DNA from 4 places in the Tannerella forsythia 92A2 genome. Region 3 is predicted to be linked to each of the others. Evidence: riboswitches for the same ligand, from Rfam matches in the RefSeq annotation. Region 3 holds a riboswitch; each other region holds the start of a gene.
What was found. Region 3 has a riboswitch for cobalamin ahead of BFO_RS00070 (ABC transporter substrate-binding protein). Riboswitches for the same ligand answer to the same signal wherever they lie in the genome.

Region 1: linked by a shared signal. The riboswitch ahead of BFO_RS09655 (TonB-dependent receptor) and the one ahead of BFO_RS00070 (ABC transporter substrate-binding protein) in region 3 are both predicted to bind cobalamin.
Region 2: linked by a shared signal. The riboswitch ahead of BFO_RS06430 (hypothetical protein) and the one ahead of BFO_RS00070 (ABC transporter substrate-binding protein) in region 3 are both predicted to bind cobalamin.
Region 4: linked by a shared signal. The riboswitch ahead of nrdD (anaerobic ribonucleoside-triphosphate reductase) and the one ahead of BFO_RS00070 (ABC transporter substrate-binding protein) in region 3 are both predicted to bind cobalamin.

The regions. Positions count from the first base shown of each region.
Region 1 is NC_016610.1:2,378,733-2,387,112, reverse strand. Features, by position in the region: partial or broken gene BFO_RS15065 (hypothetical protein) at 1-79, opposite strand, end outside; gene BFO_RS09675 (flavodoxin) at 432-998, opposite strand; gene BFO_RS09670 (HD family phosphohydrolase) at 1,546-3,570, opposite strand; gene BFO_RS09665 (metallophosphoesterase family protein) at 3,763-4,770, shown strand; gene BFO_RS09660 (FAD:protein FMN transferase) at 5,115-6,155, opposite strand; cobalamin riboswitch at 6,510-6,705, shown strand; gene BFO_RS09655 (TonB-dependent receptor) at 6,832-8,380, shown strand, end outside.
Region 2 is NC_016610.1:1,576,974-1,585,353, reverse strand. Features, by position in the region: gene BFO_RS06435 (hypothetical protein) at 1-288, opposite strand, end outside; gene BFO_RS06430 (hypothetical protein) at 307-1,974, opposite strand; cobalamin riboswitch at 2,064-2,274, opposite strand; gene BFO_RS06425 (hypothetical protein) at 2,632-2,892, opposite strand; gene BFO_RS06420 (hypothetical protein) at 3,469-4,062, opposite strand; gene BFO_RS14935 (C10 family peptidase) at 4,071-4,949, opposite strand; gene BFO_RS06410 (Spi family protease inhibitor) at 4,946-5,482, opposite strand; gene BFO_RS06405 (IS1595-like element ISTfo1 family transposase) at 5,611-6,546, opposite strand; gene BFO_RS15600 (hypothetical protein) at 7,044-7,205, shown strand; gene BFO_RS06400 (HAD family hydrolase) at 7,701-8,351, shown strand.
Region 3 is NC_016610.1:16,193-24,572, reverse strand. Features, by position in the region: gene BFO_RS00095 (dihydroorotate dehydrogenase electron transfer subunit) at 1-534, opposite strand, end outside; gene BFO_RS00090 (DUF4870 domain-containing protein) at 571-1,017, opposite strand; gene BFO_RS00085 (carboxypeptidase-like regulatory domain-containing protein) at 1,252-2,508, shown strand; gene BFO_RS00080 (ABC transporter ATP-binding protein) at 2,589-3,602, opposite strand; gene BFO_RS00075 (iron ABC transporter permease) at 3,599-4,636, opposite strand; gene BFO_RS00070 (ABC transporter substrate-binding protein) at 4,633-5,778, opposite strand; cobalamin riboswitch at 5,820-6,014, opposite strand; gene BFO_RS00065 (DUF3256 family protein) at 6,101-6,736, shown strand; gene BFO_RS00060 (M13 family metallopeptidase) at 6,994-8,380, shown strand, end outside.
Region 4 is NC_016610.1:1,117,775-1,126,154, forward strand. Features, by position in the region: gene BFO_RS04495 (DUF4434 domain-containing protein) at 1-774, opposite strand, end outside; gene nrdG (anaerobic ribonucleoside-triphosphate reductase activating protein) at 1,302-1,760, opposite strand; gene nrdD (anaerobic ribonucleoside-triphosphate reductase) at 1,754-3,889, opposite strand; cobalamin riboswitch at 3,965-4,170, opposite strand; gene BFO_RS04510 (HIT family protein) at 4,318-4,719, opposite strand; gene greA (transcription elongation factor GreA) at 4,733-5,203, opposite strand; gene BFO_RS04520 (TlpA disulfide reductase family protein) at 5,395-6,555, opposite strand; gene BFO_RS04525 (SIS domain-containing protein) at 6,650-7,282, shown strand; gene BFO_RS04530 (carbohydrate kinase family protein) at 7,270-8,196, shown strand; gene uvrA (excinuclease ABC subunit UvrA) at 8,228-8,380, opposite strand, start outside.

The sequences.
Region 1 (8,380 bases), 1.0 Mb from region 3:
TCGGCATGTTCTCAACAATGAGAACTCCGTCCTTTTTCCTGCTTTCCAACGTGAAGATAATATTCCGCTTGATGTTCATACTCTTGGGTGTTTTGATTTCTGCACCCAAATTTACACCCCAAAATTGATTCTACCAAAGATTTTCTATGAAATCTTATTTTATTAATACTTTACTTAAAGTGCTATTATACAATAGTATTGAACGTTTATTATACTGTTTGAAGGTTCAAGAGAAAGAGCCTCGCTCTCTACCGGGAGGCTAAGAGATGATCAAGCCGGTGGAAGAAAAAAGTCCTACGGACACATACTTGTAGGACTTTTTGCATGTAAAGGCGTGTAAGATATTTATCTCCTCATCCAATTAAACACTCCGAAACCCATCAGAGCAATAATACTTATCAGATTTTTTTCATCGATTGCTATCATAAGATTCACTTTTTCAACTCTTTTTCTACCCATTCACGGACCGTCTGTTCGGTTGCGCCGTTTAGCAACCGGCCGTCTCGCCACTGGATTTCGGGATAATCTTTTTTCAGTTGAGCCACACTGTTCTCTATGCCGCTACTTCCCGATGTAGCAAAAGGGATCACCGTTTTCCCTTTCAGAGGATGACTTTCGATAAATGTGCGGACAATCGTTGGCGCAACATTCCACCAGATCGGATAGCCGATAAAAATCACATCATAATCCGAAATATGCTCTTTTTTCCCTTTGATAGCCGGGCGAGACTTCGGATTTCCCATTTCCTGCGAACTGCGCGACTGTTTGTTTCGCCAATCGAGATCGTCACTCGTATAAGATGTTTGAGGAACGATCTCATAGAGTTCTCCTCCGGTAACTTGCGCAATCTTCTTGGCGGCTCCTGCCGTAGTTCCCGTTGCGGAGAAATAAACAACTAAAGCTTTATTAAACAAAGCTTCCTGTTTACGAGATTCTTGTGTGTAAGCGTTGCTGCCGAATAAAATGATACTCAAAGCAGCGAAAATAATTCGTTTCATGTTTCTTTTGCGTTAGAATATTCTACTTATTAAAATGCGTTTCATAAAAGTCCGATCATTTTTCTACAATCTGTTCCACATATTCCGGTTTCCTTCTTCGTACAGTCAGCTTGCTTTTGAGTATCGGTGTAAATATCGTAAAACCAATGTTCTCCCGCTTCGACTTGCAATACCGTAAGCATCAGCGGCAAAACAAGAAACACCATTCACATCATCCATTTTTGCCGTCTCATATATCCCATTTTTTAGCGTTTACAATGCATTTCCTTTCAATATCAATCCGTTTTCTTCAAACCATCGAACAAGCAGATCTGCAAGATCGTTGTTATTGAGGTTGCTCATCAAGAGATGCTGACCTATGGCAAAGATAATCATAATATCTGATAAACTCACTTCTTTCGGCGGATTTTATTTCACGAACAAAGTTTCGTACTTCATAGGCCTCACCTGTCTTCACGACTCTCATACCGACATCCGGAGTTGCGATCAATGCATTTTGCAGATTTAGGGAGAAATGAGCCCTTTTTCTCTCCCCGACAAAAAGTCGTTATTTTAACTCCGGATAGCTGATACGGGTGTGATACATTGTTTTGAGCTTGTCGATGAATGTAGCTTTGACGGTATCGATATCCTTAAATGTCAAAGGAGCATTGTGCAACAGGCCGTCGTTGATCTGACTGTCGATAATTTTATGGACGAGTGTTTCGATATGCTCATCCGTATATTCGTTAAGGCTGCGCGATGCCGCTTCGATCGAGTCGGCCATCATCAGGATGGCTGTTTCTTTCGTAAACGGGTTGGGTCCGGGATAGGTGAATTTCGCTTCGTCAACGGGCTGATCGGGATAAGCATTTTTGTATGAATTGTAGAAATATTTCGTTTTGCCGCGTCCGTGGTGTGTTTGGATGAAATGGATGACGGCACGTGGGAGCATGGCTTTTTCAGCCATCTTAACGCCTTCTGTCACGTGGCTGATGATGATCTGTGCACTTTCTTCGTACGACAACTTGAGGTGTGGATTCACCTGCTTGTGCTGGTTCTCGGTGAAAAATGCAGGGTTTGTCATCTTCCCGATGTCATGATATAGCGCACCGGTACGTATCAGTTGGGTATCTGCGCCGATCTTGGCGCCTGCCGCCGAGGCCAGAATAGAGACTTGCAGGGAGTGTTGAAATGTGCCGGGACACGTTTCCGAAAGTCTCTTGAGCAGCGGCGTGTTGATGTTCGACAGTTCAACCAGCGTGATGGGGGAAACGAAACCGAAAAGTTTCTCGAGCATGTATATCAATACGTACGAGAACATCAGCAGAATAAAGCTGATGCCAAAGAAAGGCATCATCTGCCAATTGATTTTGTTCAGATCCCCTTCCTGATAGAGCGCAAGCCCCAAGTAACACAACACATAAGCAAGAGAGATGAAAAAAGCGCACCGGATCAGTTGCGAACGCTGCGTCAATTCTTTCAGACTGACCATAAAAACAATACCTGCAATAGTTTGCAGCATCAGAAATTCGTGTGGAAACGGGGCGATGAGTGAACAAAGCAGTACCGTGATCAGATGCGTGAAGAGCGCCGTGTGCGAGTCGAAGAACGTACGAACTACGATCGGGACGATGGCAAACGGCAGGATATAAATATTGATCAGGTCGTATTTGAGGCATATCTCGGTCAACAGACAAGGCACCAGTATACATATCTGAATAAAGATGTTATTGTTGCGCCGAAAGAAAATCTCGGGATGAAATGAGATAAAATAGAATGCACAACAGAGTAAGATACCAAAGATGAGCACGAGCTGACCTGCCCATATCGTGCCATATCGGCGGCTGCCACCCGATTTTGTTTCGTGGATGATTTTCAGGGAGCGGAGGATGTTGTACGTTTTGGCATCCACCACCTCCCCCCGGTCAACGATTCGCTCGCCTGCTTGCACCATCCCGATGGAGAGGGAGACGTCGTGCAACCTCTTGTTCAGCACATTGTCCGATGTTTTCACATCATACGTGAGGTTGGGCTCCAGATACTGTTCGAAATTGCTCGACCACAGTTCGTCTTTATCCATCGGCTCGGGAGCGTTCTTCATAATTTTTTTGTAAGCTGTTTTGGCCGAATATAAGTCACTGACATTCCTTCCAACAGCCACGTTTTTCTTCAGCACGTTTATTCGCGTACGATTTTCCGAAGCCAGTTTCTCGAGCTCCGGAGTGGCTACGATACCTTGTTCATAAAGCTGTTGTATCTGACGGTTGAGGTATTGCCATAACGGAGTGCTCATCGTATGTTGTGAGAGGTAATCGTTTTTCAGGTTTTCCAACACCGTTTTCGATACATCTTCTTTCAACCGGAAATACGGTTCGAAACGCGCCCTGATGCTGTCTTTTTCAGCCTTGATTTCCTGATCGCTCTTGTAGATTGGAAAGTCGTTCGGTGCTGTCAGCAGGTCATACCTCCACGGCTTACCTTCATGGAACTGATAAGGGAATTTCCCTTCACGCGGAAAAAAATAAGCGATAATCGCAGCCGTAACGGCGAAAAAAAGGAACGATTGTATAAATGCTTTCTTTGACTTCATACGTATCTTCTGCTCAAACGAATCATGAGTTTTCAGGGCGAAATGTACGCAAAAAATCAATCTCAGCAAAAAAAAGAAAGCGGCGGAAGATGTCGAGATTCTTTCTCTGCAATTTTTTCATATCTTTGTACGCCGATCTTTCTTATCGACATGAACAAATTTATTCATCTTAATTTAATAATAACATAGCGTATGAAAAACTGGAAAAAAACACTTTGGACAAGTTTGTTGTATGTGGGAGGAGGAATGCTTCTTTCCGCACAGCAACCGGCTTTAAAGTTCAATGCAGACAAAAAATTCAAGATCGTTCAATTTTCCGATGTGCATTATATCGAGGGCGATCCGCGCTCGGCCGGTTCATTGGAAAATATCGTTGAGACGCTTGATGCCGAGAATCCGGACTTCGTCATCATCACCGGCGACGTGATTTATGGCAAGCCGGCCGAAACTTGTATGCGGGCTGTGTTGAAGCCTGTCTCCGAACGAAAGATTCCTTTTGCCGTAACGTATGGCAATCATGATGACGAGTTTGACATGACCCGTGAAGAACTGTTTACGGTGATTCAAAGCATACCTTACAACTTGACAGCTACGACCGAAGGTATCCATGGCGTGACGAACTTTATCTTGCCGATTCTCTCGGCTACGACCGGAAAAACGGCCGAACTGCTGTATTGCTTCGACTCGAATGCCTATTCGAAACTCGAAGACGTGAAGGGATACGATTATATCAGAGCGGATCAAATTGCTTGGTATCGCGCACAAAGCGAGTCTTTTACACGTGCCAACGGAGGTATTCCCATCCCCTCGTTGGCTTTCTTCCATATCCCGTTTCCCGAGTTTAATCAGGCCTCTTCGGACGAGCATGCACACTTCTGCGGAACACGTATGGAAGCCGCTTCATCTCCGAAACTCAATTCGGGCATGTTTGTGGCGATGAAAGAGATGAAAGATATCGAAGGGGTGTTTGTCGGACATGATCATGACAATGATTACGCCGTTCAGTGGCATGGCATTCTGCTGGCTTTCGGACGCTATAGCGGTGGAAATACGGTTTACAACAACCTCAAACCGAATGGAGCCCGCATCATTGAACTGACGGAAGGGGTCAAAGGTTTTCGTACGTATATCCGTCTGCGGGGTGGAACTATTATTAACGACCTGAAATATCCCGAATATTTTACGGACCAGAAGAATTAGCACAAACACTCCAATATGCCACATGTCGGGATAACCGGCTATCCAACCGCCACGTTTCGTTTTTCCGTTTGGGAAGAGCGAAACGTGGCGTTTGTTGTTTTAGCTTTCTTTCTCCATCTTTTTTTCAGGCTCGGGTCCATCCCTCGCATTTTATACCCTAAAACCCATTCGTTTGATAAGAAAGACGGCTTCTTCGTCCAATAGCGGCCTGAAAACTTGTAGAACCACCTGTCTCGTGCTTATCTTTGCATCCACAGACATAATATTTCATAATAAAGTCTTTTTAGTGGTATATAAATGGTTTATGCGAGGAATCCGAGACGTGAGTCTGGGATTTTTTCTTTTTAAGGCTTTACCATAGCCGAATGCATGCCGCCGGAATATTGGATCCGGTTTTGTCCTGCCTCGTCCGAATAAATCACATAATATTCGATATCCCGAAGTGTTTCGGCCATGCGGAGAGCTGCTTCTACGCCCATCGCCATAAACGCCGTGGCATATGCATCTGCCGTCATGCAGTCAGGCGCAATGATCGATGCACTCAGGATCGTTTGCTCCGAAGGATAGCCGGTGCGGGGATCAATCGTATGGGCGTATTTCTTGCCTCCTTTGATATAAAAATTACGGTAATTGCCTGACGTAGCCATCCCTCTCTTACCGCAAAGCGCTACCACCTGGCCGATGTCATTTTTAATCCCTGTCGTATCGTCTTCAGGCTTACTGATACCGATACGCCAGCATTCTCCTTTGGGATTCAATCCTTTGGAGGTAACTTCGCCACCGATATCGACCATATAATTTTCTACTCCCTCACGTTCAAGCAGTGCAGCAATCACGTCGCAGGCATACCCTTTGGCAAGGGCGGAGAAATTAAGCTGGATACGCGGGTCTTCCTTGATCACACGCCGGCTTTCGAGACGTATTTTTCGGTAGCCGACAAACGTTAACAAGCTATCGATAACGGGTTGCGATACACTGTCTTTTTGTTCAAATCCAAAGCCCCACAGATTGATCAACGGAGCAGCTGTTGCATCGAAAGCTCCATCGGAGTGCACAGATACTTCCATGGCCTTGTTAAAAACGGTTATGAACCGATCGTCAATCTCCACCTCTTCGTTTCGATTTACTTTGGCCAATATCGAGTGGGGATTAAAAGGGTTCAGAGAGAGATTAAAGGCCTGAAACTCCGCGTCGATTTTTTCGGTCAACAACACGGACGATTCGTATTTAATCTGATAGAGCGTATGAAAAACCGTTCCGCTCTCTTCGTAATATTGAGGTGGAGAAGAGCGGCACGATATAACCGACAGGATGGTCAAAAAAAAGAGAGCAGATCGAAAAAAAACGCATTGTTTGTTTGTTTTCTCTGAAGGAAATTTCATCATCGGATTCATTGTATTTTCTGCATTAATTTTCGCGCAAAGATACGTTACAATTTTCATTTTCTTCAACAATAAAATTTCAAGGATTCTACAAGGCCATCCGCTGTAAACTTTACAAACTATAAAATTATTGAAAATCATCTGCTTGTAAAAATTTTAACGATTTTATATTATCGGATGATTTGTTTATTTTCAAACAATTACATAGGATTTGCTAAAAAAGCATCACGCCACAAAATACAGACAAGGTTTTACGCAATCAGGATTGATTGGAATAAAGTAATGTAGATTAACAATAACAGTGCCGTTTAAAGCCGTAAAAAAAGAATTTATAGCGGAAATATCGAAATAAATGCTTAATTTTGCAGCTGTTTTGGTGATACGTCGGTCATTCTGCCGTTCGCATAAAAGGGAATCCGGTCGGAGTCCGGAACAGTGCCCGCTACTGTGGAACCCGTGAAGAGGAAAAGCAAACTTACACCACTGTCGTCATTGACGGGAAGGTCGCTTTTCGGGGTGTAGTCAGGAAACCTGCCAAGCATAAAAGACGAACATGTTCTCGGGGGCAAGAACAGCGTGATTGGAATCGAATGATTTTTTAGTTTCGACCATAGGGTGAGAAGCCTGCAAGTAGCCATGCTGCTTTGCAGGTATGTTTAGGTTATTGTTTATCAGTTTTATGATGAAGTTGATCCTGTCGTTTGCATTATGTTTATGTCTGTTCGGTACGGAAGCGGTGGCGCAGAATAAGTATGTGTTGTCCGGAGCCGTCACCGATGCGACAGGACATCCCGTATCGATGGCAACCGTTGCGATTGAACATACATCGCTGGGGGCATTTACCGACGACAAGGGACATTATACCTTGGAGTTGTCGGCCGGGAAGCATATCGTTGCCGTATCTTCGGTCGGATATAAAACCGAGAGAAAGGAACTGAACATCCGAAAAAACACGAAGCAGGATTTTATGCTCGAAGAAAACACGGTTGTTTTAAAAGCTGTCGAGGTTTACGGCAAGACGCAGTCCCAACAGGTCAGAGAGGGAGCATATGCCGCCAATGCCCTTGATATGAGGCCGCTTACCAATACGATCCACAGTCTGAATACGATCGTCAACCGCACCATGGGCGTCAAAGTGCGTGAAGAAGGTGGGGTAGGTTCCGATTTCGAACTGTCGGTCAATGGCCTTTCGGGCAATTCCGTGCGTTACTTTATCGACGGAGTGCCGATGAGCGCGAAAGGGCGCGGCATATCGCTGGCCAACTTGCCGGTCAATATCATCGACCGGGTAGAGATCTACAAGGGAGTAGTGCCTTCGCATTTGGGAGGCGATGCCTTGGGAGGCGCCATTAACGTCATCACCCGAAAGGAACGGAAGAACTACCTTGACGTGTCGTACGGCATCGGGTCGTTTCATACACATAAAGCCGATATGTTCGGGCAGTATGTGATGCCGAAGAGCGGCATCGTGATCCGTCCCGTAGCCGGAATTAATTATTCAAAGAACGATTATCTGATGAAAGGCGTCGAGCTGTGGGACGAGGCCGAGCGACGGTTCCGACCGTTCGACCGCAAGCGTTTCCATGACGATTATTTCTCGGTACTGACACAGCTTGAAGCCGGTGTTACGCATCGCCGGTGGGCTGATGAATTTTTCCTTTCGGGATCGTTCTCGTCCGTACACAAGCAGCTGCAGACCGGTTCGATTCAAAGCATCGTGTACGGTAAGGCCGAGCGCGAATCCGAAGCATGGAACATCTCGGCGCGGTATATGAAGAATGATTTTCTGCTGCCCGGCCTCAAAGCCAACCTTTCCCTGTCGCATACGTGGGACCATGCGCTGACGACCGACACGGCATTCCGCAAATACAACTGGGACGGCGCTTACATCGAATCGTCGCGCAACGAGATTACGGGGCGCGACCGTACACGCCGGCATAACAAACGGCCGCTGACGACCGTGCGCACCGGGTTCGATTACCGCATTGACGCGCGTCACGGTCTTAACCTAAACTATTTGATGAACCGCACGGGCAATGAACGATACGACGAGATCGATACCGACTTTGATCCGTCGAACGATATCTTTACGAAGCATATTCTGGGGCTTTCGTATAATCAGCGTCTCGTGAACGATCGTTGGCAGAACTCGTTATTTGTGAAGAATTATACGAATTATTTGAATGTCACCCAGCAGGATTTGCCGTGGATTACCGGCTCGCGCGAGA
Region 2 (8,380 bases), 1.6 Mb from region 3:
TAATGTTACCAATGCTGTTTTATCATTACAGTAAGCAACTAACTGTACTTCCCAGTCTTTTGTAACAAATTCACCTTCCCATTGATCTTTAATGATTAGACCACCAGACTTGTACCCATATATTCTTACAGGTACACCGGAAGTATTACAAAAGACTTTCATAGTCACTTGGTTTTCTTTCTTCTCCTTTTTTGCATATCCGTTTTCTTTCTCACAACTACATAATACCATACTGTATATCATAACTGTGAATAAAGTAAAAAGAAGTTGTGATTTTTGTGATTTCATAATTGAATATGATTTATCTTATCGTACAGAAATGCCAAATGTAACGATACCTGTATTGTATGTATAAACCTCATGAAATACCCCTTTCCAAAGAACATTTTCAATAATAGGATCATAAAAATAGATGCGAACACTTCCTAAGTGATCAGACGCCTCTTTTCTTCTAACAATTACTTTCTTCTTCTCTCTGATACTGTTTGTTTCTGTTTTTTCAGTCTCTACACCCCCATTTATATTAATTTTTCCAAGACCTAAACCTACTTTTACGTCTCCTTTAAATTTGTCCATTTGTACACGAGTGGTCTCATATTCATTTTCATATGTATTTTCTATACTTTCATCTTCTTCTAAAATTGTTACATATCGGTAAATCGATTCTTCTGCAAGGTGCCATTTGCCAAATGATATTCTATTGGGTGTCAAATTCACTCTTTTGGCAGTAAATTTATTAGGATCTATTTTATATATATGTTTAGAATGTCTAAAGAAAGTATGGTGTATATACTCATAGTCAATATGAAAGTCCCATATTTCATCTGGTCTCAACGGTATATATACGATATAAGGATGTTGATTTGTCGATGTTACTATTTCAAATCGAAATTCATATGCACCTTTTGTCCACATTTTATCTACTAATTCCGCCTCGGAAAGTTCACGTTTCATATTAACGATTTCATCTTCTTTAATATAGGGGTCTTTATTAGGAGATGGTGAATCTCGCTGATCTGATATTTTAAAGTAGGTTTTGGGATTTATTTCTAAAAAAGAAATGTATTCTGATATAGATCGATTTAGACTTCCTGATGTTTTTTGAGGTGTTATTCCATAATAAATATAGTCACGTTGAAGTGCTTTTTGATTAACACTTCCATCATTAGTATAAAAATACTCAAAAGCTTCCAACTCTTTCTCTCCAACTATATCACTTCCTACCCAAGCCGATCTTGTATCCACTGCTTCCGAATTATTCCCTCCATCAAAGTTTGGAGATTTGAAAATAATAGACTTGCGATTTGTTCCGGTATTCATACTTCTAACCCTTTTTGCTTTTGTGCTTCCGGTTGAAGCAAGCATTTCACTCTCTTCATTTACAGCTACAACTCGACTATTTTCATTTACCACAAATACATGAAAGCTTGGCACTTCCCCTTTTTGGAGGCTTAATTCTTTTTTACCATTTAAATAAAGCGATGTCTCGGAATCTCTAGATATTGCTACTGGAATTTCATTGTCTTCAGTGTTCAAATTCTCTGGTTCTACTTTAAACAGAGCAATTTTGGGAACCAAAATATTTAATAAAGATACATTGGTTTCAATTTCTCTGATTATCTTATCCGAAGAATAGGAAACAAGGATATCTCGGAAGGATTTTCCGTTGATGGTTTCTTCTTTTACAAGCTCGTATAAGACATCATAGTTTTTGTCAAATTGCTTTAGGGACTCTTTTTTCAAAAATGCGCGTACATCTTCTCTTTCATAGACAGCCTTTGAAAGCACTTCTGCAAATTGCACGAGATATTTTTCCGTCTCATCTTCATTTGCATTTCTCAACATTACTCTTTCTGCTTTTTCTCTTTCGGAGGCATTGATGCCATCCTCTAAAAGGGCATTATCAGAACAAGAATTCAATAAAAGTAGAAAAACTCCTACCATTCTTCCTACACAAAAAAAACATTTTTTCATACTGGTTTAATTATTAATTTTAAAAAATAATAATACATCTATTCGATTCAAATATGTTGCAGTCTTTTTCATTCCCTATTCCCCAAGAATAAAAAAAAGTCGCCCAGGCAGGTCTTCTGACTTTTTCAAGGTTTTGCGATCTTCCCGTTGCCATTGATGCGGCATACAGTGATCAAAAAGAATGCAGAACCATTCTACTGAAATTACAGCTGAGGGTACAGTTCCGGACTCGCACCGGATTCCCTTTTCAATCCATCATCCATGAGCGCATGATGAATCACCTGTGACGGGGGCAAAGGAAATCAGTATTTTCCGATCGAACAAGAATAAATGAAAAAAAACGACATCCGACCCTCTCTTTTAGATCGATTCCATATTGTTCTTCTGTCTGAAAGAAAGTTCAGAGTGTTGTTATACAGGGTTCGCAAGACTTGAAATCGCCTGCGCTTCATCCGATGTTTTCAGCCCTCCGGCCAATGTGCCGCTGTTTTCTACCGGGTTTGCGTTGGAGCTTTCACAGCCATCAGTTTTTCAGCGTTCGGATTTTACCGTAAGTTTAATGGCTATTCTTGACTACACCGGCTCTCATTGTGCTTGTTGATGAATTGTCACGATTGCCGGGAGATAAGCTACCCGATCCAGACTGATCCAAAGCGTTCACTCTTTCCCCGTATCGTTCTTTTGCAGCACGACGGCCAATTCATGACCCGCTGTCCCGACAACGTACCAATCGCCTTCCATTGAGTCGTCATACAGATTGAAAGGAGGCTTCAATTTATTGTAAAGCACAGTGTCTACGTCTTCAAAGCGTAGTCTTAATCGAGAAATACCGGCGGAGGTGCTAATCTTGAAGAGTGTGGTAGATGCATAATCTCCTGCAACGGTTACTTCGTTTTTATCCACTTCGATTTTAGGCATGTTTTCGCCGGGTGCGTCTTTAATAAATCACCCCAATAGGCTTTATAATTTATTATGATTTATGTTGATAAAGGAAGTTTCTGATGCCATGTTTATGTGGCTTCTTGAAGGGCTTGTTGCAGAGGTCAATGGTTGTTGCACCTGAATATTTGGGGATATGTCTGTAGGGAAGACTCAGATTGAAGAATCGTTCTTTTTAATGGCTGGACTCTTGAGCCTTTTATTACCGAGAGAAGTTCCTTTAATATTATTTAGTCCTGCATTTATTTGCGCCGTTTGCGTTCGGATATCGTCATTCGTAATTGATCTTAGCCGTCAGCATTCAGCCAACAATTCAACAAATCAACGCCCGAAAGGCTTCGCTTTTCACGATTCACTTTTCGTTTCCACTAATATAGATTCACAACCTATGTCTTTTTCGGAGTAGAAAAGAAGAAGGGAGAAGTCTGTTAAATCACAATATAATCAATAGCTTACAGAAAATATTGTGTTTGTGTGAGTATGTTGATGCTGTTACTGCAAAGGGCAGCCAAGGATACTCTCCCTGACTGCCTTTTAAGGTTGATTATGCCTTTTTTAGTTCACGATCGACATCGTATCAATCGGAATGATCAGAGTCAATACTTGTTGATCCAAAAGAGCTATGGTATCCATACCGCCTTTATAACGATAAATATTATCTTTAACCTCACGGAACCTATCGTAGAAATCCATTTTTAATCCGTAATCCGCATTATCCCATAAAGATATTTTTTTACCGTTATATAAAACATCTTTTTTATAATGGATAAGAAAAGGCCCTTGGATAGTTACATTCAGACTGTCCGCGTCCGTGGAAACATTCGACTTCCACTTCACGGTATACTTGTGTAATTCCGATTCATAAGTACCCCAATACGTATTGACTTTCAAGTTTATCATCATCTCGTCTCCATAGCCCAATGATTCGGGAACATAATCATCGATATGACTGCCATCTTTTTTTACGGAAATCAATTCAATCGTATTTTTACCTTTGCCAAGATTCAATAGATGGCCGGATTTATCGCAATACAGTACTTTTATACGAGCATTGTGGGAAACGGCCTGTACTACCCCCGAGTCAGAACAATTGCAGCAAAGCACTATAAGAATGCCTGCACTTAATATATTTCTAAATAATTTTTTCATATTCCGTTTCATCTACCTATAACCGACATTTTTACTTTGTATCTGAAAAACAATTTATCTCTTGTTTTTTTATCCTTATCCGGACGCGTATAAGGGTTGCGCGGATCGTTTTCATCCTCGAGTTCCCAAGTAAAAGTGCCTTCTCCGGTGTCAAATATTCCGTCGATATAATAACCGTCGCACTGACCGCCCCACCCGAAATTGCAATGTACCAAACGTCGGTCCAAATTGCCGTTTGTCATATTTTCTATATACCCGTCTATTACCCAGGCATGACCATCTGAATATTTATTAAAAAAAATCCAAGTGTGTGATTTAGTAGCATTGGCTCTCACATATACTAATTTTTTGGCGTCAAGCGCTTTAACGGCCTCTTCTCCATTATAATCGCTTAATCCGGATGCGGAAAGTCCTCCCCAATCATTTAACCAGTCGATTGCTTTTTCACTCTTTGCTCCCGTTCCTTTATTAGAATAGTCCGCTTTAAGTGCAACTCCCAGATAGCGCATTAATCGGGCAACCTCATACGATGATTCATGGTGTAAATCTTTATCCAATGTGCCATATCTTTTATCATTTGCAATAGATTTACTATCGGCAATGATCCGGTCCCAATTCAAAGTTGCCGTGCCATGATTCGAGTTTAAATCATTTCCTTGATTTGTATTGTATGTAATCTGCCCCACACATCTGAAATAAGAGATGATTTGAGCGGTTGCCGTTATTACACACCCCGTATGGCCACGACCATTCGAAGTCTGGATACCGTCCACATAAGGACTGCAATTATTGTACGGTGAACTTTGGTCCCATTTTACAGAAAGCAGAGGATAGACTTTTCGTCCGGGATTTCCCCCTCCCCAACCGGGAGTAGATGTGCTTATCATCTTGCCGTTATTTGTAACGGAATAGTTTTTGATATCATAAGCAGCTTTTTTAGAGAGCGTTCTACACATAGCATAAATCCGGGGTTATCAACTTTATCTATGCTGTCCATCGAAAAGTTTCCTTCATCGATAATCGCATAGATAGGATCCGTACGTTTATCTGCAGCAACAAGTGCGAAGCCTTTATTATCTTCAAAATTTACAATATACATCAGCGTGTCGATGCCTTTGGATGTATTACCTGCACGAGTATAAACCTGGTGATTATTCGAACTTATCACTTCAACATTTCTTATGCTATAATCGTGCGATATAGAAGAATTACCTCCGGACACCCGTAAATCTACCCCATTCATCATTTCCATAAATTGAGAAAGAGTTTCTTTTGCCTCATCAATGGAAACTCTATAATTAGTGTTCGCGCGTTTATCCTCTATCCTGTTGGACTCTGACAATTCTGCAATTTCATCATTGCAACTCATTACAAAAATAGCCGCGAATATTGAGGCTACAAATAATTTAACTGATTTCATTTTACCTATTATTTTATATTCCTAATTTGTTCATTTTATACCGGTTAAATTTTATTTGAAAAAATACTGTTTTATTTTATTGGCAAAGTCCATTGGTCATGCCAATTATACATGTATTATTTTTATGATTATCCGTATTTATACCTAAACTCATTTTTATAGGTTACGCAAGCTACGAGCAATCTTCCAAAGAGGGCTTCTCCCCAGTATCTTCGATTAAACTTATAACAGAATTCATCGAGATAATTTTGTAAGAATTCGGGCTTGATGTCATGGAACGTATTTATCAACTGTCTCTTGGCATTGCTGATGGCGATATGAACCCAAGGCAAGGCTTCCCCCACCTTCTCTTTGGGAATCACCTGAGAGTTGTGTCTAGGTACAAAGTCTTTCAATTCCACATAAGAGGTAGAATGATCCGTGTCGATTTGATTAGCTCCGGAAGCTAACTGCTGAACCGCTGCATTAATGGTCTCTTTTTTCAAGTCATCGATTACTTTCATTTTCAAATAGCCGACTCTTCGTGGTTTTTGACCGGTTTTCGGAAATTCAACCATTTCACTTTCTGCCATTACTAAAACTTTGCTTTTCTTTTGACTGCCACGTCCACGCTTCAAGGGTTTATCTTTTTCCTCTTGACTCATCTCTGTGGAAAAATAACCTTCATCCAATTCTATACAACCTGCAAGGACATATTCATCATCTCTTTTACCCATGGCCTCGCGAAGTTTGTGAACCATATGCCAAATAGGATGATAACGATTATGTCCCAATTGACGTTGGATTTCTTTGGCCGAAAATGTCTTTTTCGTTGACGTGAGCAGATGCATGGCTATAAACCAATAACGAAAAGGTAGTTTCGATTTATGCATTACCGTTCCACTTTTTAGCGTGGTGCGCGTTTGGCAGTGTTTGCATTCATATTGCTCCTTGTCTTTTTTCCAATAATGATCCGTGCCTCCGCATTTGGAACAAACAACTCCTACTTGGTCGCGATATGCCTTAAACTTTTGCTTGCAGCTTTCTTCGTCTGGAAAGTGAGATAAAAAATCGATCAGTGTCATTGCCTTATTTTTTTTGCAAAGATAATTATTTCTGGGCAAATATACGGATATTCATTATTATTTTTAAATAAATATCCGTGTTTGTACCTAAAAGCTCCATTAAACTATTTAATAACAATAATTTGGATGTATGGATTGGGGAGGGAATAAATTTCTGTATATCAGCAATATATAATTAATTTTAGGCATATATACGGACATTTATATATTTTTATTTCTTTAAAAAAGCTTATTTACTCCCTTTTAGAGATGGCGAAAGTATAATGCTTTAAGCAAAGCGGCAAGTATTTTTGTTGTTTTTTTACATGTTATATAACATGTTTTACAATCCGTTGTATGTCGTACCATTTTTTCTTCGTTTTATAAAGACGAAGACGCCTATCATCTTCAAATTATAAGTTTCTTGTGCCAGGATATTTTATCCCAGATTCCACATTAAGCACAAAAGAAAGTATTGTAAACAATTTAAACTGTCAGCTGGTCAACTGGAGAATACTGTGTCCATTGGTTGGCATCCGACCGACGTGCTGCTGTTTTCTACCGGGTTTGCGTCGGATCGTACGAATTTTCGGGACGATGCAACACAACGGTTGTATCTGGCCGTCAGTTGTCAGCCGTCAGCGTTCGGATTTTACCGCACGTTTGATGGCTATTCCTGACTATCCTGAAAATAATCATTAGCCATTCATAATTATGTCGGGCTTTCAGCCCTCCGCCGAGGAGATTGCCTTTTTCCCAACGCTTCGCTACGCATTGGGCTGAATTAATACGCCCTTTCAGGGCTGTTGAAGCATTCAGCTATCAACTGTCAGCATTCAGCCAAAAATCAGCAACTTAACAGCTCAACGCCCGCAAGGGGCACAAAGGCTGAAAGTCCGATCTATTTCAGCCCCATCCCATAAGGTTGGGGTATCGATGCCCATACCTTGTTTTAATAAGCATTCAGCCATCAGCCAACAAACACCTCAACAATTCAACACCTCAATGCCCGCAGGGCTTCACGTTTCACTCTTCGTTTTTCGTTTTTCACTTTTCACTAATATAGATTCGTAACCGTCGGTCTTTTCAGAGTAGAAAAGAGATAGGGGAAAAGCCCGGAAAGCCATAAAAAATAATATCTTTGTACTCGGATTTTACGCGAAAACGTGATCAAGATGGACAAAACGAAACCGATAGCCGCTCTGTTCGATCTGGATGGGGTGATATTCGACACCGAAACGCATTATACACGTTTCTGGAGAGAGCTGGCGCCGATACTTCAACCCGATATACCCGATTTTGGGAGCATCATCAAGGGGCAAACGCTGATACAGATATTCGAGAAGTATTTTAAGGATCAGCGCGAAGCGCAGCAATTGATTCTCGACCGTTTGGCGGAGTTCGAGAGCGCCATGCGCTACGATTATATTCCGGGGATCGAAATGCTTATAGAAGTATTGCAACGAAACGGGGTGCGTATGGCAGTGGTGACAAGTTCGGACCAAGCCAAGATGACGCATGTTCACCGGGCTCATCCGGAGTTGGGGCAGATTTTCGAGCATATCCTCACGGCCGAGATGTTTGTCCGGTCGAAACCCGCTCCCGACGCTTATCTGCTGGCTGCCGAGACGTGCGGTACGGTGCCGGAGAACTGCATCGTTTTTGAAGATTCGTTTCACGGGATCGAGTCGGGGCGCCGGGCGGGTATGAAGGTGGTCGGGCTGGCTACGACGAACCCGGCCGAAGCCATCGAAGGGCTGTGCGACCTCGTGATTCCCGATTTCCGCGGCTTCACCTACGAACAGATGCTTGCGCTGCTCGACTGAGAGGAGCGCGTTGCCGGTCGCACCGGCCA
Region 3 (8,380 bases):
TGTTACCCATCCTTTTTCTCCCATCGACCCGTCTTCGGTCGTAACGTACACCAATCCGTATTTTTCGAAGTCGTCACATTGCAGGATGTCGCTTTCCGAACGGGCGCCAAGGAGGAACACCGGAGTAAAACCCACTTTCTTCAACGACTCACCCAGATAGAGCATCGGTGCTGTCCCAACTCCCCCGCCGACTAACAGCAGTTCGGGGGATGACGGTTTCTGCGGAATCGAAAAACCGTTCCCCAAAGGCAACAGTACATTCACTGTTTCGCCTGCTTTATACTGTGCCATGCGCCGTGTACCTTCACCGACCAGACGTATCAGCAGCCACAGTTCGTTTTGTGTCCGGTCGACATAGTTGACCGAAATCGGACGGCGCAGAAACGTCGATGGTGAGTTGTCAACACGTACATCCACAAATTGTCCCGGAATCATTTCGGGCAATGTTTGCTCGGCCGTCAATTTCAACAAACAATAATCATGGTGTAACGGCTGGTTCGATGTCACCGTCATATCTAACAAGTATTTCTTCATCCTCTCCATTCTACTTCACAGGTGCAGGCGGGCTGTTTATTTCAGGAACCGGATGGTCAGCGGATATTTCCATGCTTCACCATTCAGCACCTTGACGATAGCGATAATGATCATCACAAAGGCAGCAAGGGCCACGACCGGGACGATGAAAATGCCTACGATCGTTATACATAGCACAATAATATATAATGTATAGCTGATTTCGAAATTGAGAATTTCCTTGCCCGCCTCGTTTACTTTTGCACTTTTATCTTTATACAGTAACCAAATGATCAATGGCACGATGAAACTCGACAGAAACTGCGAGGCATGCATTAGCCCTACAAATGCCTGTTCGTCTATTCCCAAATCCCATGCAGGTTGTCCCGGCGAAGAAACGGGCGGAAAGAGAAGTTTTGCTTTCTCACGTTCATATTCTTCGTGTGTAATCGCTCCTTCGTCCAATAATTTCTTCAACTGTTCCAGTTTTTCGTATATATCCATTCGTATCGTTTTTCGATGTGTCTTATATTTATTTTTTGATATTCTTTGGTTTGTTTTTTTGAACGGACAAAGATAAGCATTTCCGCAGAATACGGCAGACTTCGGCGTGTTCGATTCTTCTCTTTTGTCGGAGATTTTTCGTTTTAGTCGATGGTTAAATAGAATTAACATTTTTGCTTATGGTCTGTTTGCCGGATTTTTCCTATCTTAGGAGCATCATTCAACATGGGAATTATGAAAACAAATGCTTTCATTCGATTTATTTTATGGAGCGCTTTCTTTGTCGCAGGCGGAGTTTCTTTGTTTGCCCAGGAATTCAAGAATAATTATATCACAGTAAATGGAGTGGTTAAGGATAAGCAGACGAATAAAAAACTGGTGTCGGTCAACGTGTCGATTCCACAAACGAATATCGGAACAGTCACTAATGCCGATGGTTATTTTTCGATTAAGGTGAAAGATTCGTTGCAGACGAAAAATCTGGAATTTTCACATATCGGATATGCTAACATGTTGTATCCTCTGACGAAGAAGGATGTTGAGAAGGCTGAAATTTTCCTGATACCGAATACGAACGTTTTAGCTGAAGTTACGGTGATGGGCGGCGATGCGCGCAGAATCGTGGAGGAGGCAATAGATAAGATTGCAATGAACTATCCGGTAAAAGAGAATTTACTGACCGGCTTTTATCGTGAAGTGATTCAGAAAAGAAAACGGTATATCAATATTTCGGAAGCGGTCGTTCAGATATTTAAAACTCCTTATGCGTTTGGTTTCGAGTATGATAGAGTGCAGGTCTTCAAGGGGCGGAAGCTGCTTAGCCAGAGAGCGGGCGATACGTTGGTTGTTAAATTGGAGGGGGGGCCGAATATGTCACTTTATATTGACCTGATAAAAAATAAGGAGTTGTTGCTGGACAAGGCAGAGATGGAAAATTATTCGTTTCGTTTCGGAGAGCCGGTTATGATAGACAACAGGCCTCACCATCAAGTGAACTTTCAGCCGCGTTTGTTATTGCCTTATGCCCTTTATTTCGGTTCTTTGTATATCGATAAGGAAACGATGGCAATCACCCGTGCAGAGTTTAACCTTAGCATGGACGACCGTTCCAAAGCGACTCGGGCCATGCTGCGCAAGAAGCCTTTCGGCCTGCGTTTTAAGCCGGAGCAAATGACCTTCCTCATCGCCTACAAACAGCATGACGGACGTAGCTATCTGAATTATGTGCGTAATGAAGTGCGTTTTAAATGCGACTGGAAGCGTCGCCTTTTTTCGACGTCTTATACGGTTTTTTCCGAGATGGTCGTTACCGATCGAAAAGAGGATGATTTTTCCCGAATCTCCTACAAAGAATCCTTCAAATCCGGCCATTCTTTATCAGATAAAGTGGGCAACTTCTATGATGAGGATTTCTGGAGAGGATATAATATTATCGAACCGACCGAGTCACTAGAGAATGCCGTTAACAAGTTGAAGAAACAATACAAATGACTTGATTACTGTTGTATTTGAGGAAGAAAAGCAAAAAAATCTGTTCCGATTAAGATTCTCTGTTTTTTTACGTTGTCTGCTTATCGAACAATCAAGTGGATCACGTCCAATAGCGCTTCAATCGTTTGTACTTCCGTCGTTTTTCCGTTGGGATGATGGATGACGAATCCGCGGGATGATTCGCCGTCCGTCCTGATATAGGTGTCGCTATCTATATGACGGTGTGCAAGAATACCGTTACGCTGCAAAGCTTTGCGTACCATAGCGTATCGATTTCCATGTCCTTCGATGCGAATTTGTGCACGGAATACATTGTCGATACGGAAGAAGCCTGTCTCCGTATCGTACGTAATGCCTTTGCGCGAAAAGAAACTGCTTAATTTGCCTTCGAGCGAAAGATCTTCGGGTGTACCGGTAACGATACCGTTGACTTTATCCATCAGCCATATTTTATCAGCAATCTGCAAAGCCAGCTCCAAGTCATGGGTCGACATGAAAACGGTCTTGTCAATCGTTTGCGTCAAATTATGCAGCAACTGCATGATCTCAACCTTACTTGGAAAATCGAGGAAGGCCGTCGGTTCGTCGAGGAAGATTACAGGTGTTTCCTGTGCCAGCGCTTTTGCGATCATCACCTTTTGGCGTTCTCCGTCGCTCAGCGTATGCACCATGCGTTGGGCAAGTGCTCTGATATTCACCAACTCGATAGCTTCTTGTACCGCCTCCTTGTCTTTCTTCTTCAGCGTACCCCAAAAACCGGTGTACGGACTTCGTCCGAGGCCGATCAACTCCTCGGAGGTCATGTTGCGGATGTCGCACTTCTCTGTCAGTACGACACCAATCAACGTCGCTAACCTTTTGTCGTCATATTGCGAAAGCGGACGGCCGAGGATTTCAATTTCCCCATCAATCGGTGCCTGAAAAGCGGAGAGGGTCCGGAGCAGGGTCGATTTTCCGACGCCGTTCGTGCCCAAAAGACAGGTCAGTTCGCCACTGTTGATTTGGGCCTGAATATGGGAGGCCACGAGTTTCGTGCCGTGTTTATCGGGGTATCCGATACTCAAATCCCGAATGTTGATGGTCGTCTGTTTCATTCGCTCATTTCGTTTTTACGTTTGCTGAAAAGAACATACACGACGATCGGGGCACCGATAAGCGCCGTGATGGAGTTGACCGGCAATGCACCTTCAAAGCCGGGCATGCGTGCGATCAGGTTGCACAGCAGAGCCAGTGATGAACCGGTAAGTATGGCTGCGGGCATCAATACGCGATGATCGGAGGTACGCAGTAAACCTCGGCACAGATGGGGGACAGCGAGCCCGAGAAAAATCACAGGGCCGCAATAAGCTGTTACAATGGCTGTAAGGATTCCCGAACAGGAGATGACATACAACCGTGCCCGCTTGATATTCAAACCCAGATTCTTGGCATAGCCATCGCCGAGAAGCAACAGGTTGAGGGTTTTGATCAGCAGAAATGACAGTGGCAGCAATATGATCATAATGTAGATGAAGAGCGTCATCTGGTTGCCCGACACACGTGCGAAACTGCCCAGCCCCCAGATAACGTATGCGCGGATGTCTTCTTCTACACTGAAGTATTTGAATACGCCGATAATCGCATTCGCAACGTAACCGATCATCACTCCGATAATCAGCAAAGTCACACTTCCTTTGACTTTTTGCGAGACAAATACGATCAGCGTCATTACCGAGAGTGCGCCTGCCGTAGCTGCGATGGTCAAGGCAATCTCTCCGATGTATCCTAATTTGCTCAATGCTACGCCGCCGATACTGCCCGAAAGCAGGATCACCGAAGCTACCCCGAGGCTTGCCCCTGAACTGATACCCAGCACCGAAGGACCTGCCAACGGGTTGCGAAAGACGGTTTGCATCTGCAGGCCGCTTACGGATAGTCCTGCTCCCGCTACTAATGCCGTAATTGACTGAGGTACCCGTGACTTCCAGACAATATTTTGCCATACGACGGGTTCTTCCGCCGATCCGCAAACAATGTTCCAAACCGAACGTAGGGGGATGTGCACGGAACCCAGTACGAGGTTGAGGAAGAAAAAGAATACGATCGATACCGAGATGAAGATAAGTACGAGAACCGTGTATCGCTTCATTTCAGTAATTGGTAATATACCGGTTCGTAATCGGGCAGCAGATCGGGATGGAAGACCCTGATCAGGTCGGCCAGTATGACTTCCGGTTGCGAAGGGGCGCTTTCGTAAAACGGTTGTTTGCGTAAGTTGCAGTAAATAACCCCTTTGTTACGGAAGGCGTTGAAATCGGCGTATCGGTTGTCTTCTTTACGCAAAGCGTCGTAGGAAAATGCTCCGTCAAAACTGTTCACGATGCGCCAATATTGAGCACCTTCAGCCTGACTGTAGACGGCCTCGAAATCGAGTGTAAGTCCTCCGGAATGCGTGTCGTCTTTCAGAAAGTAATCAGCCCCGGCATCGCGAAATTGCTGTGCCAGAAAACTTTTTCCGCCTACAGCATACCAATTACCTCCCCGCATCTCGCCACTGAACACCATGGGACGCTTTTCAACATGGGCTGTCAGCGCCTTCAGTTCATTGTATTTTCGTTCAATTTCGTCGAAACATTGGTTCGCTTCTTCTTCACAACCGGTAAGCAATCCGATCAATCTGATCCATTCGGCCTGTCCGAGCGGGGTCAGCTCTTTGTAGCCCAGATGAGGAATCAGGGGTACGCCAGTTTCTTTCAAGGCTTCATATCCTCCGCGTTTAAACGGTGAGATCAGAATAATTTCCGGATCCATCCCGATGATGATCTCCGTGTCGAAATTCCCTTCGATTCCTATTTTGCGTGTTTGACCTGTTTTCAGCTGCTCGTTCATCTTCGAGTCGAAGAGATGGCGTGTGCTTGTGATACCCGTCACAAGGTACTGCCTGCCGAGCTTGATGAAATTCGATAGTTGCAACGAAGTCATACAAACAACTTTGCTTATAGGAATGGGTATGGGCTCGTAATTGTCCGGAATCGGTAGTCCCTTTTCCGCTTTCGGGACGAGAGCATAGTGGTATGAGGCGCCTTCTTCCTTTTGCGGGTCTTGAATATCCACAAGCCATATTTTACCGGAAGAGGTGATACGGAAGCCTTGTGCATAACGAGTGCGCATCTGTTCCGTTCGCTCTTTATCAGTAGCATCTCCCGTACTCTTCTCTGTCTGTCGTTTGCCTGTCTGCTGACATGATGCCCATAACATCAGCATGATACAGACAATCCATTTTTTTTTCATTTCTATTATTATCCATTGTTGCTCTTTCACCCGAAAGTGGTCCGTTCTGTATGCAAAAGGCAGGTCTTCTGACTTGTTCCGTAAAGCACGCCTTCTCGGATTTTGCACCAGTGGCGGAGGTTGTGCTCCATAAATAGAACTTACAGCTACGGGGATAGTTCCCGATTCTCACGGGATTCCCTTTTCATTTCACTTCGTGCATGACGAACCGAAAAACCTTTGCAGAAGCAAAGGTAGTGCAAACAAAAGCAATGACAAAAAAAATTGTCTTCTTTTGCAAAAATGCCTACCTTTGAACCTCCATTCGTTAAAAAGAAGGAAGATGAAACAATTGATAATAAGTATGCTGTTGGCAGCATGCACAATAGTAGGTGTCGGAGCGCAGGATATGGCCGAGCTGTTTGTGAAGATGCCGGATGAATATACGATCGGGTTGGAAGATGCGTGGCGGAAGGATCTGGTGAATCTGTACCGGGCAGGAAAAGAAGCCAAGCTGCAGAACATGATGCAGGGCGCATCGCAATTGATGAAACTTACCCCCGACTATCTGAAAATACAGACGAGCGGGCGAAGCACTGTTGAACTGAGACGCCTTCCATTAGTCAACCATACCTGGATTATTTGTATGGTTACCACCGTCTCGGCTCCCGTATCCGATAGTCGTATTCATTTCTTTACGACAGACTGGAAGCCGCTTCCTGACGATGGCTTGTATAGCCCTGTCTCGGTCGATGACTTTCTTCTGCCGGATGTTGATACGACCGATGTTGCTTTTCTTGATGTGATGGCGGCACTTGATATGGATTTATTTGTTTACCGGTTAAACGAAGATGCGCAGACGTTGACTGCCGAGTATACGACCTTGTACTATCTTGACACTGCTATGCGTGATAAAGCGAAGCAATTTTTCAAAACGGAACCGAAAGTATTTACGTGGGCAAAGGGACGCTTTGAGTAGGTGATTTTTTCCAGATTCGACGTGGATGATAAGGCTTCTCCCTTTGTGTTTCACAGTGTCTTACCGCGAATATTGCACTGGTCGATAAAAAGCCGCACTGGGGCAGAAATTGCACACAATGTCTGGTATGTATCCATCATTGTCCTGTCCGAGTCATCGAATATGGAAAGGCCACTCAAAAAAAAGAACGATATACGTTCCGTTGATTATAGAATTGTATACCTTTGCCCGAAGAAAACATTTAACATGAATTTAACATGAAAAAGAAGTATTTATCAGTAGCATTAATTTCATTGATGATGGCTTGTAATTCAAATCCGAAGATGGCTACCTTGACAGACGATGTCGGTATCCGTATCGAAAACCTGGACACAACCGCCAATCCGGGGACTGATTTTTATCAATATGCTTGTGGCGGGTGGATCAAAAATCATCCCCTCACGGGCGAATACTCGCGTTTCGGTTCGTTTGACAAACTGAGTGAAGACAACCGCGAGCAACTGAAAAGTCTGATCGAAGAAATTGCAGGAAAAGAACATGAGCACGGTACGGTGGCACAAAAGATCGGCGACTTGTACAATATTGCCATGGACAGTACCAAGCTCAATGCCGACGGAACATCGCCGTTGAAACCGTGGCTTGATAAGATTGCAACCCTCAACGATAAAGCCGAACTGTCGACCTTCCTGGCTGAGATGAAACTGTCGGGCATGTCGCCGTTTTTCAGCGTGTATGTCGATGCGGATGTGATGGATAGTAAAAAGAACATCTTTTCGACTTATCAGGGCGGACTCTCGCTCGGGCAACGCGATTATTACCTTGAAGAGGATGAAAGCACAATGAAAATCCGCAACGAATTCAAAAACCACGTAGTCAAGATGTTCGAATTGTTCGGGATTCCGGGCGAACAGGCACAACGACAAATGGAAGATGTGATGCGTATTGAAACACGTCTGGCCAAATCACATTTCGACAAGGTGAAAACACGCGATCCGTATGCGAATTATCATAAAATGACGGTTGATGAACTTCAGAAACTGGTTCCGAATATTGACTGGACAAAATTCCTCGCTGCGCTGAATGTTCAGATCAAGGAACTTTCCGTATCGCAGGAAGAGCCGATGGTCGAGGTGAATAAACTGATTGCCGAAGAACCATTGAATGCGATCCGATCGTATCTTTCATGGAAAGCGATCGATCATGCTGCGTCTTACTTGAGTGACGAGATTTATGCGCAGAACTTTGAGTTTTACGGGAAAGTACTTTCGGGCAAGACCGAGATGCAACCGCGTTGGAAACGTGCACAAGCCAGTGTCAATGACTGTCTGGGCGAAGCCGTAGGACAGTTATATGTAGCGAAATATTTCCCACCCGAAGCCAAAGAGCGCATGGTGAACCTCGTGCATAACTTGCAGAATGCTTACGCCGAACGGATTCGTAATCTCGACTGGATGGGCGATTCGACGAAAGCCAAAGCAATCGATAAACTGAATGCGTTCTATGTGAAGATCGGTTACCCCGACAAATGGAAAGATTATACGTCGCTTGAGATAAAAAAAGATTCTTACTTTGCGAATATCGAACGGGCTGTGCAGTTTGCTATGCGCGAGATGCTCGATAAGGCCGCGAAGCCCGTCGATCGGG
Region 4 (8,380 bases), 1.1 Mb from region 3:
AATCTCGCTCCACTCTTTTTCGTGCTCCTGTACTGAAACGGCGTCCGCCTTGGTCAGGTTGCCGCCACTGGCCATTACGGCCTTCTTTCCGTCGATCCACGGCGAAATAAAAGTCGGCAGCCCACCGGAAACATCCTTACACTGCTTACCCATGGCATGAAACGCGTCGATTGCCCCTTTCGTCTGACGACTGATTTCGCCGCTGATATACCAGCCGCCGAAACTTTTATATTTTCCGTAGTTCTGCCAGACCTCGTCAATCACATATTTATTGTCTTCGATTTCCCAGCTCAGGTCGCCCGTATCCCAGTACCGCCCGGAGTCATACAATCCGAAATAATACTTCATGCCGTACTTGTCCGCGAGGCGCAGAAACATGTCCACCAGATCGACCGAAGGCATATAACAACCTTTGCCCAACAAGTATTTTGACGGATAAGTAATAAATTTACGATAACCGGAACGTATTTGAATAACCGTATCGATTCCTATCTCCTTCATGTGGCGGAAATCTCTGTCCCATTCTTTTTCTCCCCAGTTTTGGTGCGGGATGTCATGCGAAATTTCGTCCAAAAAAGTACCGGTAATTTTCAATCCCTGTGCTTTCGGAACAATCAGACGGCTCTCAAGCGTCAACGTCTGTTCTTCATGATGTTCATGGGATGATTCACTTTGCGACTGTTTCGTACATCCCGACAAAGCCGGAACAGTCATCGCCGAAACACCCGCTACTGCGGCCTGTTTTAAAAATTCTCTGCGATTATTTACCTTCATTGTTTTTCATTTTTACCGCAAATATAAATATCTTTTTATTAACTCCGGCCGAAATAATAAACAGGATTCCTGTTTTTAGGACGAAAAATAAACTACTTTATTAAGAATGATCTTCATTCTTTTGAACGTACATGACACAATGGAATTAAAGTAGCAAAATAGTTGAGAGTAGCCATTTACAATTTATATTATGTCAGGTTTTCAGCCCTTATAAACCCCGCAGAGGCGGTGAATTGTTGATTCGTTGACATGTTGATTTGTTGGCTGCCGCTAATGAACAATTACGAATGCAAATGAACGCGAATGAAATTTTTATTGAGTTAAAAAAATATGGTACGCACCGTAGAGACGCAATTCATTGCGTCTCTATAACATGTACCCTGCATGACAATTAACCATTAATAAATAGGGGGCGAGATCATTCAGCCCAATGCGAAGTGTTGTGGAAAAAGCAAGCCCCTCGATAGAGGGCTGTAAGCCTGAATTATATTTATGGTAAGCGGTTAAGAGAAGTGTCTTGGTGAGCTCTACAGTGACGGATATGCCATAGGAATCATTTCTCCGTCGTCGGTAATTCGATAAAGTTTTTGATTGGTCGTAGGTGAAGAAAGAGGCCCCAAGCGCTCAATGTATGGGCCTAACTTAATGTATTGAAAGTGGTGAACGGGAAAGTCGGACGGCAGTGCGGGTCGTCCCGAATACCATCCGACTTTGATTGTTGCTGTTTGTTTCACAAATGCGGCCAGCCGTACTACTTCGTACGGATCTGCATCCCCTCCCATAAAGCACAGGCAGGTCACTGCGTTTCCGTAGCAGCCGAGCAGCCCGGCCAATACTTCTTCCGTCAGCGGTTCACCCCGATCTTCCTGAAGCCACAGACTATGGCAACCCGGACAGCCGTTCGGGCAGTTGGAAAGATTCAGGGCGAGCGTCGTCTCATCGGGTATTTCACGAAAAACGATATCGTAGCTGACGTATTTCAACATGACATCTCATGGACAACCGCCTTCTTTTCCGTCGACGGTTTCGCCACATGGGCCTTTTCGTAATATCGCTTCGCCGCTTCTTTCTGCCGTGCAAGTGAGAAGTTGCTCACACGTTTCATATAACCGATGACACGTGTCAGATAATCCACCTGCCGGCTATGACATACCGGGCAAGCCTTAAGATAACGCTTGTCGATATGGCCGCATTCTTTGCATAGCGTGTTCGGAATGTTAAACGTGAAATAATTACATCCTTCGGCTGCGGCAACACGCAGGAGCTGGCGATATTGCGTTTGTGAGAGATGTTCGTCCAGATTGGCATGGAGTGCCGAGCCACCGGTCAGGTGCTCGATATATTTACGTCCGTGCAGACGAAATTTATCGATCAGGTTCAGCGACTCGTCTTCGACAATATAGAAATAGCTGTTATAACAGTCGCGCGGAACGATGAAGCCGTCTTCTTTGTCCCACTTAGCATGCTTGACACCTACATTCTCGGCTGGGATCATCTCGCAGTTGAACATCACTTCGTTCGTACGGTACTTCTTATTGTAACGTTCGATAAGCCCGAGTACTTCCTGCACAAAAGCCGTGTATTGCGGATTGTCGCTGATCTCGATGCCAAGGTATTCGGCCGCTTCGACGAGTCCGTTCACGCCGATGGTCAGGTATTGCCGGTTCATATTGATGTAGCCGGCATCGAAGAGAGGCAGCATACCTTTGGAGTGTAACATCTTGAGGTTCTCGTTGTAGCCAAGCTGCACCTTGTGTACCAGGTCGACGATGTCTTCGAGGTACATCATGTAAGGGATGCTTCGTTGGCGAGCATACTGGATACAACGGTTGAGGTTTATGGTCAACACGCTTTTGGAGCCGGTCGAAACGCCTCCCGCTCCGAGCGTATAGCTGAACCCGTTGTCCTGTATCTCGTTACGCAGCCGGCAGCAGCTCGAAAGCGAATCGGCATTGTCGCTGATATACGTAAAGAACGAATGTCCTTCGGCATACATCTCAGCCGTGAAATCACCGTATTCCTTGTCTTTTACATCGCCGTCTTCGGTAAGTAACGCCATCGTTTCAACCGGGAAGGTCAACACGGTCTTGGTACGTTCTTTATTGAACCATTTCATGAAGCGTTTCTGTAACCAGCTGAGCGATTCCCAATGCGGTCGACTTCCATCGGGAAAGACGAACTCACCGAAGAGGCTCTCGAAATAGTAACGGTCGTAGTAAGCCACGTTCCAGAAGACCGCCTGAAAGTTACGCGCTCCTGTCGGTTGATTGATCGAATAGACAACCTGTTCGAAGCAATCGGTGATCACTTTGTCGATGCTACGCCGTTTGAGCGACAAATCGGCATCGCGGTCGGGGTGCAGGTAATAATCTTCGCCATATTCCTTTTGGATGAAATAGTTCATATACATCAGGAACTCGGGTGTGGCACACGCTCCGGAGAGCATGCTTGAAACGATGAAAACCATATTCACGAAGCCTCCGCAGAACGATTTCAGGTTGCTTGGCGCCGTTGAATTTCCGTCGATCGATTTTGTACCGCCGATCAGCCACGGGTACATCGTGATGCTCGCGCAGTAGTTGGCAAGACTCGTTTCGTCGTTCTTGTAGATGAAATGACGGTTGAGCAACGAGAGGTATTTATCGGACAGTTCTTTGCCGTACATCTCCTTGAGGCGGTCGGTCAGCAGGCGGCGATTCAGACGGATGAAGTTCTGTTTGGGCAGTTCCCCGATCAGCGTGGCGATGTTCTTGTGCTCTACATTGGCGTTGGCGTCGAACTTGCTTCCCGTGGCGGCGTTCTTCGCATCGCAGTAGTTCATCAGGAAAGCCAACTTGTCACGCACTTCGCGGTCTTCAAGATGCTTCTGTCGATAAAGGATATACGATTTGGCTACTTTGTAGTAGCGTTCACACATAAGCGCCGTTTCGACCTGATTTTGAATCTCTTCAACCGACATGCCGTCTTTGATCTGTACATGTCCGAGGATGGATGTCAAGTCTTCATCCGACGGGAAACAGCCGACCGAGAGGAAGGCCTTGGTCACAGCATTCTTGATCTTGTCGATAGAAAAAAGTTCTTTTTTTCCATCACGTTTCGTGATAAATGTATCCATCTGTTCCTGTATTATGATAGTGTATGCAAAATCTGCTCTTCTTTGTATATTCTTCCACCCGAGAACTTACAAATTCTTATTTCGTGTATCACGGCAGGTCTTCTGACTTGTTCCGGACGTCGCGCCTTCCCGCTCCGTCGCTGACGGGAGCAGTGGCCATAGATAGCGCCGTCCACATATGGCGGAACTTACAGCTACGGGGATAGTTCCGGACTTGCACCGGATTCCCATTTTCATTCCTTGTTGCGTCGGGCAACGCGGAAACCGTTTACGTGTACAAAGGTAGGAAATTGCCAATAGCTTCTTTACGAAAAATGCCGGAAAAGTTTTCAACAAATCTGCGATCAATGTATTGATGCAGTCTTTAACGATTTTAAGATTTTCCTCGCGCCTCGCAGGCGGGCGCAAGGAAATTTTGGGAAGAGGTGTTATGCTCCGTTCAGCTTCGAGCGGATTCGTGTAGCCACTTCTGCTAACTGCTCGGATGTCGGTTCGAGCTTCTCCTTCCCGAAGTGCATGTCGGATTCCTTCTGCATAGGCACCAGATGAATGTGTGCATGCGGCACTTCCAGCCCGATGACCGTCATTCCGATGCGTTTGCAGGGGATCGCCTGTTTCTGTGCACATGCAATCTTTTTGGCAAAGGCCATCATCCGTCCCAGCCGGTCATCGTCGATATCAAAAATATAATCGATTTCTTCTTTGGGAATGACGAGTGTATGCCCTTCGACCAAAGGATGGATATCAAGAAAAGCAAAAAATTCACGGTTCTCCGCAATTTTATGACATGGGATTTCGCCGTTGACGATTTTACTGAAAATAGTAGCCATAGTCGATCTTTGATTAGATGGATATTTCCATGATTTCAAACTTCATTATGCCTGAAGGAACTTGGATTTCAGCGATATCGCCTACTCTTTTCCCCATCAGTCCCTGTGCGATCGGAGTGCTGACTGCGATTTTGTTCTCTTTCAAATTGGCTTCCGAGTCAGACACGAGCGTATAAGTCATGACCGCTTTATTTTGCAGATTCTTGATCTTCACCTTATTCATAATCTGCACAACATCCGTCTTGATCTGTGCTTCATCAATGAGTCGCGCGTTGGAGATCAGCCCTTTCAATTGTGCAATCTTCCCTTCCAGAATCCCTTGCGCTTCTTTCGCAGCATCGTATTCCGCATTCTCGGACAAGTCGCCTTTGTCGCGCGCTTCTGCGATCTGTGCCGATATCTCAGGACGTTTGACGCTTTCGAGATAATTGATTTCGGACAGAATCTTGTTGTAACCTTCTTCTGTCATATACGTAACACCCATTTGTATGTCCTCCCTCGTCGTTTAAGTCGTTTAATTTAAAAATAAAAAAAGAATCCCGGTCAAGAAAGAATGTTTCGACCGGAATCCAGTTGTTTACCACTTATTATATTCGGATGCAAAAATAGGAGATATTTTACATATATCCAAATTCCGAAATACTGCTTTATAACATCATACCCTATTTCTTTTCTTTACAGGAGGGCTTCGATGTCTTTCTCAAGAACATTCGGATCATCGACGCGTTTAACCAGAATGCCTCGCCGGTTGAGCAAAAAGACGGCCGGAAGTTGTTTGACATTATAGAGTGCAGCAGCCTGCGAGTAGACGGATTGGGGGTCGTGCACACATGTCCAGGCCATGTTGGATGCCACATTTTTCCAAAGGTGAATATCCGCATCTAAGGAAACCTGATAGATTTCCAAACCTCGGCTATGATACTTTTCATAGAGTGAACCCAGCGTCAGGTTAAGCGAGGGTGCCCATTCCGTCTCATAAGCCGTGAAATTAAGAATCGTCACTTTGTCTTTTGCCATCTCCGAGAGTTTTACGCCAATACCGCGAAGATCGGGCAGTTCAATATCCAACATGTCGATTTCCCGCTTTTCTATCTGATTTAAGTCGAGGGCCTGCTGGCTACGAATCACTTTGAGCGACTGCAATGCCAGGTTATAAAGATGTTTGGCACGCGGACTTTCGGGATAGAGATGATTATAGCTGGTCGCCACAGCGCCGAACGAGCGAGAGTCTGCCTTATCGTAAGGATCGAAAAACAGCAGACCGTCGACTTGTTGGAACAAGGCATAGTATGCCGCGGTAGACATGGGTCTGGCATAAATATATTTGCGCGCCACCTGTTTATAAGCTTCAGCCATGGCAAGGGTTCGCCGCCGATACGCCGTGTCGGAAAGGACGCCGGAGCGATATTCACTGCGTATACGACTCATTTCCTGATCAGCATCCAACTGAGCGAGCGTAATCTCTTTGATAGCCGCACTGTTTTCGGATCCTTCCACCGTATAGGAGGTGGCGAACGTTTTAGCATCGGCTGTAAAGGTGACGGTCTCGGTAGAGTCGATGGCGAAATTAATCCATTGTCTACCCAGTCTCAGTCGATAAAAATCAGGATATTTAGGCCGTTCGGTTTTGAATGTGAATTTACCGGACGAGTTGAGTTTGACGGAGTCGATCAGCCGGATATCCGACAAGCCGATATTTTCCATGTACATGGTTTGTCCGTCAGCTCCGGCGACGATTCCAGTGACCGTAAATTCAGGCGTGCTTTCTCGACAAGCTTCCAAAGCAAACATAAAACCGTATATAACAACCCAATAGCATATTTTATTCATTTTCATACAAGCGTATTTTTTATTCATTTTTTATTCAACGGATGCAAATATACGTTATTTTATAGTTGCCGAAAAAAATTATTCGCTTACTTTTGCAACTATGATGATAAAAGAGATACGATCGATTATTGAGCAGGAGGCGGATGCTGTTCGCCGTATTCCTGTAACAGAACACTATACGGAAGCGGTAGATTTGATTGTAAAGCATGTTCACGACCAAGGAGGCAAGCTGATCACAAGCGGTATGGGCAAAGCGGGACAGATTGCGATGAATATCGCAACAACGTTCAGTTCGACAGGGACGCCGGCATTCTTCTTGCATCCCAGCGAAGCACAGCATGGCGATCTGGGCATTGTCTGCCCGAACGACGTGATGCTGCTGGTCTCAAATTCGGGAAAGACACGCGAGCTGTTGGAGCTGGTACAGCTAACACGGGGACTGGTAGAAGATATACCGTTTATTGTAATCACGTCCGATCCGGAAAGCCGGTTAGCCCAAGAGGCTGCCGTATGCCTCCCGACCGGAGCGCCGAAAGAGGTGTGTGCACTGGGATTGACACCCACAACATCAACCACCGTCATGACGGTGATCGGTGATGTATTAGTTGTCGGAACCATGAAACGTATCGGATTCACGAATACCGATTATGCCAAGCGGCATCATGGGGGGTATCTGGGGTCGAAGAGCCGTCGGCAAAGCAGAATGGAACAGGAGGAGTCATGCGGCAGGTGATCGGTATCGGCGAAACGATTCTGGATATAATTTTTCAGGACAACCGGCCGCATGTTGCGGTGCCGGGCGGCTCAACATTTAATTCGATGGTCTCATTGAGTCGGATCGGGATTCCCGTCTCGTTCACGAGCGAATTAGGCGAAGACCGGGTCGGGAAAATGATTTGCGATTTTATGAAGTCGAACGGGATGACCACTGACTTCATGGATTGCTCTCCAGATATGAAGAGTCCGGTCTCTTTAGCTTTCCTGTCCGAGGACAAAGATGCCGAATATCTCTTTTATACGCAACATCCCTCCAAACGTCTGAACGGCCATCTCCCGATGATTCATCCGGATGACATTCTGATCTTCGGCTCTTACTATGCGCTGAATCCTGTTATGCGTGAGCGGGTAACGGAAATTGTCGAATACGCCAAAGCACAGCGGGCCATCATCTATTATGATCTGAACTTCCGTAAGGCACATACGCATGAAGCGATTCAACTCCGCCCGACGGTAATGGACAATTATGAATTTGCGGATATCGTCAGAGGATCGGACGAAGATTTTATGAATTTATACCGAAAATCGGACACGGACGATATTTACCGGAACGAAGTAAAATTCTACTGTAAACGACTGATTACGACACACGGAAAGGACGGCGTGAATCTATATACGGAAAAGGGAAAAATACATTATGACGTGCAACCTCTGACCCCGGTCAGTACGATCGGCGCCGGCGATAATTTCAATGCCGGCATCGTCTACGGCCTCATCAAATACGGCATCGGATATCACGATTTATCACGACTGAGCGAGATGGTATGGAGCAAGATCATTCGTTGCGGTATGGAGTTCGCGGCCGATGTGTGCGGGAGCTTTTCCAATTATGTCTCGCCCGAATTTGCGAAGGAGAGGAGGCTTGATTAAAATGTTTTTGCTGATCAAGCCTTTCTCGACATTATTTTTTCAGCTTTTCTTTCAGGTATTTCCCTGTATATGACTGTTCGCAGGCGGCAATATCGTGAGGCGTACCTGCACAGACTACTTGCCCGCCCGCTTTCCCTCCTTCGGGGCCTAAATCGATGATATAATCGGCACATTTGATGACGTC